2 linked regions of the Anaerobacillus alkaliphilus genome follow. The main gene of each other region encodes a partner of the protein of the gene in region 2 in a complex. Links are inferred from orthologs where the notes say so. Each region holds a gene or a part of one and is shown on either strand. Other genes may lie near its edges.

Region 1 (3,187 bases), on a different replicon or contig from region 2:
AACCATGGCGATTGCTGTACCGACAGGGATTAAGATCTTTAACTGGTTACTAACACTCTGGGGTGGAAGAATCCAATTTACAACGGCTAATCTTTTTGCATTAGGATTTATTCCTTCTTTCGTATTAGGTGGAGTAACTGGGGTAATGTTAGCAACATCAGCAGCAAACTACCAGTTCCATGATACGTACTTTGTAGTAGCTCACTTCCACTATGTAATTATCGGTGGGGTAGTATTTGGATTATTTGCGGGTACATTCTACTGGTGGCCAAAAATCTTTGGAACAATGCTAAACGAAACATTAGGAAAATGGTTCTTCTGGTTATTCTTTATTGGTTTCCATTTAACATTCTTCGTACAGCATTTCCTTGGATTAATGGGTATGCCTAGACGTGTAGCATCTTATTTAGATGGTCAAGGTCTAAATGACTTAAACTTTATTAGTACAATTGGGGCTTTCTTTATGGCGGTTGCTTTCATCATTCTTCTTGCTAACATTTTTGTTTCAAGAAATGATAAAGCAGTTAGTGACCCTTGGGATGGTCGTACCCTTGAGTGGGCAACTTCTACTCCTGTTAAAGAGTACAACTTTGCTCAAACGCCAGTTGTTCGTGATTTAGATGCATTATGGTACGAGAAAATGAAAGGTAACAAAAGGTTACCAGTAGCAGAACCACTTGGTGAAATTCATATGCCAAATGGATCAATTCTACCATTAATCATGTCAGTTGGTTTGTTTATAGCAAGTTTTGGATTTATTTATCACACGTATATCATTTCAGTGATTGGTCTTGGAATTACACTAGGTTGTATGCTTGTAAGATCAATTAAAGAAGATCACGGATACCATATTCCAGTAGATCAAATTGAACAAGACAAGGAGGTTGGATAATATGGGTCATGCACACCATAATTCGGGCGTACTACCTCCAAACCCTGAAAAAGCAACACTTGAAGGGAAAAATAAATTTATAGGTTTCTGGTTATTCTTAGGTGGGGAAACGGTTCTTTTTGCAAGTTTGTTTGGAACGTATTTAGGACTAAGAAATGGAACTGCAGGAGGACCAACTGCTGCTGAATTGTTCCATTTACCACTTGTCTTTGTAGCTACAATGATCCTTTTAACAAGTAGTTTAACGAGTGTATTTGCAATGATTGCCATGAAAAAAGGCAATTATAAGGGAATGCTAGTATGGATGTGGGTAACAGTTGCACTAGGATTATCGTTCTTAGGACTTGAAATTTATGAGTTCTATGACTATTTAAATAATGGTTTAGGATTTACGACAAGTGCATTTGGTTCAGCGTTCTACACATTAGTAGGATTTCACGGGGCCCACGTTGCATTTGGTGTAGCCTGGATTATTACCTTATTAATTCGTTACCGTAAAGGTGGATTAACATTAACGAATGCTCCTAAATTCTACTTAGCTAGTTTATACTGGCACTTTATTGACGTAGTTTGGGTGTTCATCTTTACAATTGTATATCTAATGGGAATAGGAGGATAGATGCATGGAACCTAATCTTAATTCAAACGAACCTCAGATTAAGCTTTCAACAAAAGATAAGTTAAAGCTTGAACGTGAAATGAAACACCAAATTATCACTTTTGCTTTAATGATTTTCTTTACGGCATTAGCTTTCTTGGCTGTTGCTAGTGATTTAATTCCATCATCATTCGCACTACCATTTATTCTAATCCTTGCAGTTGTTCAGGTAATATTACAACTTTATTATTTCATGCACTTAAATCAAAAAGGTCACGAATGGCCAAATGCATTTATGATTTCTGGAATAATTGTTGTCATTCCAATGATTGCAGCACTAATGCTTCTTTTAGGAGTAGTGAAGTATTAATAAGGAAAAAGAAGCTGACAAATCTACACGATTGTCAGCTTCTTTTACTTAATGTTCATTTTTAATTTTGAATATTGAATAGCTGTAAGCTAGAACTTCTTGGCTATACTATACATATAATTCATAATTCACAATTAGTAATGTAAATATGTTTGAAATATGTCAAACTCTATAAGTGATGTGATAAACGTCACATGTTAAAATAGTAATAATGTTGAAAGGAGGAGCTTAATTGATATTACCATTAATTAGTACAATATTTATTGCAATTAGCGCAATATTCGTAGCTTTAGGATGGGTGGCTGTGGCCAAACGCAATATAGACCTACATCAAAAAATGATGTTTTTAGGAGCAGTTTTTGCTAGCGTATTCTTTATTACCTATGTATCCAAAACAGTATTTGTAGGAAGTACAGCCTTTGGGGGACCTGAGGAAATAAAACTATACTACACAATCTTCTTGATATTTCATATTATTTTAGCAACGATTGCTGCAGTTTTAGGAATTATTGCATTGATTTCTGGATATAAAAATAACCTGAAGTTACATCGAAAGTTAGGTCCTATTACATCAGTTATCTGGTTTTTTAGTGCTTCTTCAGGTATTCTGGTTTATTTACTGCTTTATGTAATTTATCCCCCTGGTGAAGTTACAAACGTATTTAGGGCTATTTGGGGCTTTTAAATCAGAGGTATAAGAAAAAAGTCTGGCATAAGCCAGACTTTTTATAGTTTAAAATTAAACTTAATAATTCCTGCCTCTTTAGCTGAAGTAAATAAGATGACGACAAGAGGACCGACAATAAACCCCATAACGCCAATTAATTTCAATCCAACATACATAGCAATTAATGTTGCAAGAGGTGATAACCCAATTTGATGTCCCATTACCTTTGGCTCCACTGTACGTCTAATGACCAATAGAATTGCTGCAAGGATTAGCAGTTTCGTTGCTAAGGCCATGTCGCCAGCAATAAGATGGTAGAGTGCCCATGGGGCTAAAATAATAATTGAGCCGAGTAATGGTATAAAATCAATGATCCAAATAATAAATGACATTAATAATGCTACTTCAGGAACAATTAATAACAAGCCTATCAAAGAAACGAGAAATATAATAATACTAACTAGAAATTGTGCCTTAATAAACCCAAATATTACATAGGAAAGTCTTGAACTCATAAATTGGACTTTATCCCGAGTTTTTTCAGTTAGATGAGAGAAAATTTGATCTTTTAACTTAGGTAGTTCAAGTAAGAACAAGTACAAGGCAATTAAGTATACGATTAATGTGACTAAATAAGCGGGAATTTTTGTGACAAGTGAA
Region 2 (3,492 bases):
GAGAAAATGGAAGTGGAGAAAGCAACAGGATATAACGAGGAAGCTGTAGAGTTACTCTCAACTTTAAAAATCGAAAACCTTGTATTGGCAGAAGCATATCAAAAGATTATTGAGTATTCTTATGAAAAAGGGTATCTAACGTCTGACAATTCGTATGTTGAAACAGCAATTATTCCGCTTAAAAAACAAAATAAGAAAGTAATTGAAAAAATTGAAGAAACGATTAAAATCTCAACTCCACAAGATGTTGTAGTGACTGTTACACAGAATAATAGTGAAACATATCAAGATGCAAAAGATATGCAAGTGTCTGTAAACAAGTTAACGCACTTAAAAGAACTTAAGAATGATGGAGTTATCGAAAGTGTGCAAGCAGCAAAAGGTAAAAGTGTCTCGGAACTAAGGAAGATGCAGAAGGATTTGAATAAGTCTGAGGAGTCACAAGAAAAAGCTAATCCTAACAAAGGTAAAGGAAATGGCAATGGCAATCAGCCAGAACCTCCTGGATTGAATAAAGATAAGAAGAAAAATAATCAACCATCTATGAGACCAGCTAATCCAGCTGCTGAGAAAAAGGGTGACAACTCTAATAAGGAGAAATCGCCGGGTAATAGCAACAATCCTGGTCAGGGTAACAATGGTAACGAAACTAATAAAGGCAATCCGGCTAAAAATAACGATAAAGGCAATAACAAATCAGGTAAAGGTAATAATGATAAAGGAAATAATCCTGGAAAGGGCAACAATAGTAATAATTCAGGTAAAGGAAACAATCAAGGTAATAATGGTAGCAATCCAGGGAAAGGGAACCCTGGTAAAGGAAATAACTAAAGAAAAGGAAGCCGACTACACATGTTGGCTTCCTTTTCTACTTGTGTCCAAATGTTATTCAAGCATATTAAAATTAGAACAAAAAGTTATGTTCACAAAATAGCCACAATCTAATTACTTGCATTTTTTAAAGGACCTTAAATAGTCACAGACCTTAATTTAATAAGCTTTTTAGTGGTAAATAAACCGGAATCATTTCTAGTACTGTAAAAAGCAGGTAAGAAATTATTTCGAAAAAACAAATTCACAAATTAGACATAAATTATTCGCAATTTAGACATAGGATTTGTTAGGAATTTCACATAAACTGTGGTTAGTAATTAACACTTTGTGTGTAGTGAAAACCTACTAAAATAAAATTCATCACCTAATGGTGAACTGTTGTTGAAGGGAGCTGGATTTTACGTGAAAAAATACTTTTTACCACTATTCCTTTTAAGCCTAGTTATGTTTCTTACCGGTTGTGAAATGGTTGTTTTCCAACCTGAGGGACCACAAGCTAGAAGTATTCTAGAGTTAATTAATTTCTCGATTGTTATGATGCTTTTTGTTATTGTTGTTGTTTTTGCTTTATTCATCTATATTGTCTGGAAGTATCGTGAAACAGCTAAAAACAAAGATTATGAGCCAGAAGAGGAAAAAGGAAGTATCGCTTTAGAAATTACTTGGACAGTAATTCCTCTTTTAATTGTTATTGCTCTTACTATCCCAACGGTACTCGTTACATTCGCTGTTGAAGATGTGCCAAAAGGGTATGAAGATAAAGAGCCTATTACGATCCATGTAACAGCAGCAGACTGGAAATGGATTTTTAGTTATCCAGAAGAAGACATCCAAACAGTTAACTATGTGAATATTCCGATCGAAACACCAATTTTGTTTAAGTTAACATCTGCTAGTACGATGCAATCATTTTGGGTCCCGCAGCTCGGTGGTCAAAAATACGCCATGGCAAACATGGAAAACGAATTGTATTTATTAGCAGAGCGCCCAGGAACGTTTATGGGTCGTAATACAAACTTTAACGGACAAGGTTATGCCTATATGGACTTTGACGTTGTTGCAAAAACAGAAGCTGATTATGAGAAATGGGTGCAAGACGTAAAGCAAACAGCACCAACCTTAACAGAAGAAAAGTATATGCACATTCTTTATCCAGGTGTTGTTGGCCGTATGACATTTAACGAAACGCACCTACAATGGGTAAACCATGCTGATCATGATGCACAAATTTTCTTACACCAAGAAACGTATCGTAACTACTACCATACAAAAGGTGAGGGTTATGAGCGCGAGTATAACACGATAGAGCCAAGATCGTCAGAAGAAGGAGGCCACAATCATGGGAAACGGGATTAAGTTTAGCGAAATCTTAGTTACTGGTGATCCGTTAATTTTAGCTTCGCAGATTGCTATTTTACTAACTTCTATTGCAATTGTTGCAGGTTTAACGTATTTCAATAAATGGAGTTGGCTATGGCGTGAGTGGCTAACAACGGTTGATCATAAGAAAATTGGTATTATGTATATTATTGCTGGTGTTGTGATGTTCTTCCGTGGTGGAATGGACGGCTTAATGATGCGAGCCCAAACGTCACAACCCGGGTTAGAGATTTTAAGCTCACAGCATTACAACGAAGTATTTACCGCACACGGCGTAATTATGATTTTGTTTATGGCTATGCCATTATTAATTGGTTTAATGAACGTGATTATCCCATTACAAATTGGAGCGAGAGACGTAGCGTTTCCACAGTTAAATGCGCTTAGCTTCTGGTTATTCTTTAGTGGTGCAATGCTGTTTAACATCGCTTTCGTTATCGGTGGAGCTCCTGATGCTGGTTGGACATCTTACTTCCCGCTAGCTGGTAAAGAGTTTACACCTAATGTCGGTAATAACTATTACGCAATTTCATTACAGATCGCAGGGATTGGTACGTTAATGTCTGGTATTAACTTTATCGTTACGATCTTGAAAATGCGTACAAAGGGTATGACGTTAATGCGTATGCCAATGTTTACTTGGACGTCATTTATTGCATCAATCATTATCGTTGCCGCATTCCCGATTTTTACAGTTGCTTTAGGCTACATGGCATTAGACCGCATTTTCGGGACGCACATCTTTACGATTTCTGGTGGTGGAGAACCGATGCATTGGGCGAACCTATTCTGGTTATGGGGTCACCCTGAGGTATATATCGTAGCCTTACCTGCTTTCGGTATTTTCTCTGAAATTATTGCCACTCATTCTCGTAAAAATTTATATGGATACTCATCAATGGTTATTTCCATTGTTGGTATTGCGATTTTAAGTATGTTAGTTTGGGTTCACCATTTCTATACGATGGGTTCAGGACCAGTAGTTAACTCAGTATTCTCGATTACAACAATGTTAATTGCTGTTCCAACAGGTATGAAGATTTTTAACTGGTTATTTACAATGCGTAAAGGTCGCATTCAGATGACTAATGCAATGCTATGGTCATTGGCGTTTATCCCAACGTTTACAATTGGTGGGGTAACAGGGGTTATGCTTGCGATGGCGGCAGCTGACTACCAGTACCACAATACAATGTTCCTAGTGGCACACTTCCACTATGTATTAATTCCTGGTGTTGTGTTCGCGGTGTTTGCAGCGCTTTACTACTGGTGGCCAAA

The links. The genes of interacting proteins can lie anywhere in the genome.
Region 1: the proteins of qoxA (region 2) and DS745_RS17400 are in contact, whole or in part, in a solved structure (PDB 7CUB), measured with the Escherichia coli proteins. The link is inferred for Anaerobacillus alkaliphilus from one-to-one orthologs.

What each region holds. Positions count from the first base shown.
Region 1 is NZ_QOUX01000046.1:449,557-452,743, reverse strand. The notes cover bases 273-3,187. They hold DS745_RS17400 (cytochrome C oxidase subunit IV family protein), read left to right. Parts: upstream 273-1,515; coding sequence 1,516-1,860; downstream 1,861-3,187. Other genes in these bases: ytvI (sporulation integral membrane protein YtvI), read right to left, coding at 2,587-3,187; DS745_RS17395 (DUF420 domain-containing protein), read left to right, coding at 2,093-2,545; DS745_RS17405 (cytochrome (ubi)quinol oxidase subunit III), read left to right, coding at 894-1,511; ctaD (cytochrome c oxidase subunit I), read left to right, coding at 273-892. In the rest of the region: more of ctaD, read left to right, coding at 1-272. UniProt on the Escherichia coli protein: Cytochrome bo(3) ubiquinol terminal oxidase is the component of the aerobic respiratory chain of E.coli that predominates when cells are grown at high aeration.
Region 2 is NZ_QOUX01000032.1:192,051-195,542, forward strand. What follows is about bases 256-3,213. They hold qoxA (cytochrome aa3 quinol oxidase subunit II), read left to right. Parts: upstream 256-1,236; coding sequence 1,237-2,190; downstream 2,191-3,213. Other genes in these bases: DS745_RS09815 (anti-sigma-I factor RsgI family protein), read left to right, coding at 256-831; qoxB (cytochrome aa3 quinol oxidase subunit I), read left to right, coding at 2,174-3,213. Outside these bases: more of DS745_RS09815, read left to right, coding at 1-255; more of qoxB, read left to right, coding at 3,214-3,492. UniProt on the Escherichia coli protein: Cytochrome bo(3) ubiquinol terminal oxidase is the component of the aerobic respiratory chain of E.coli that predominates when cells are grown at high aeration.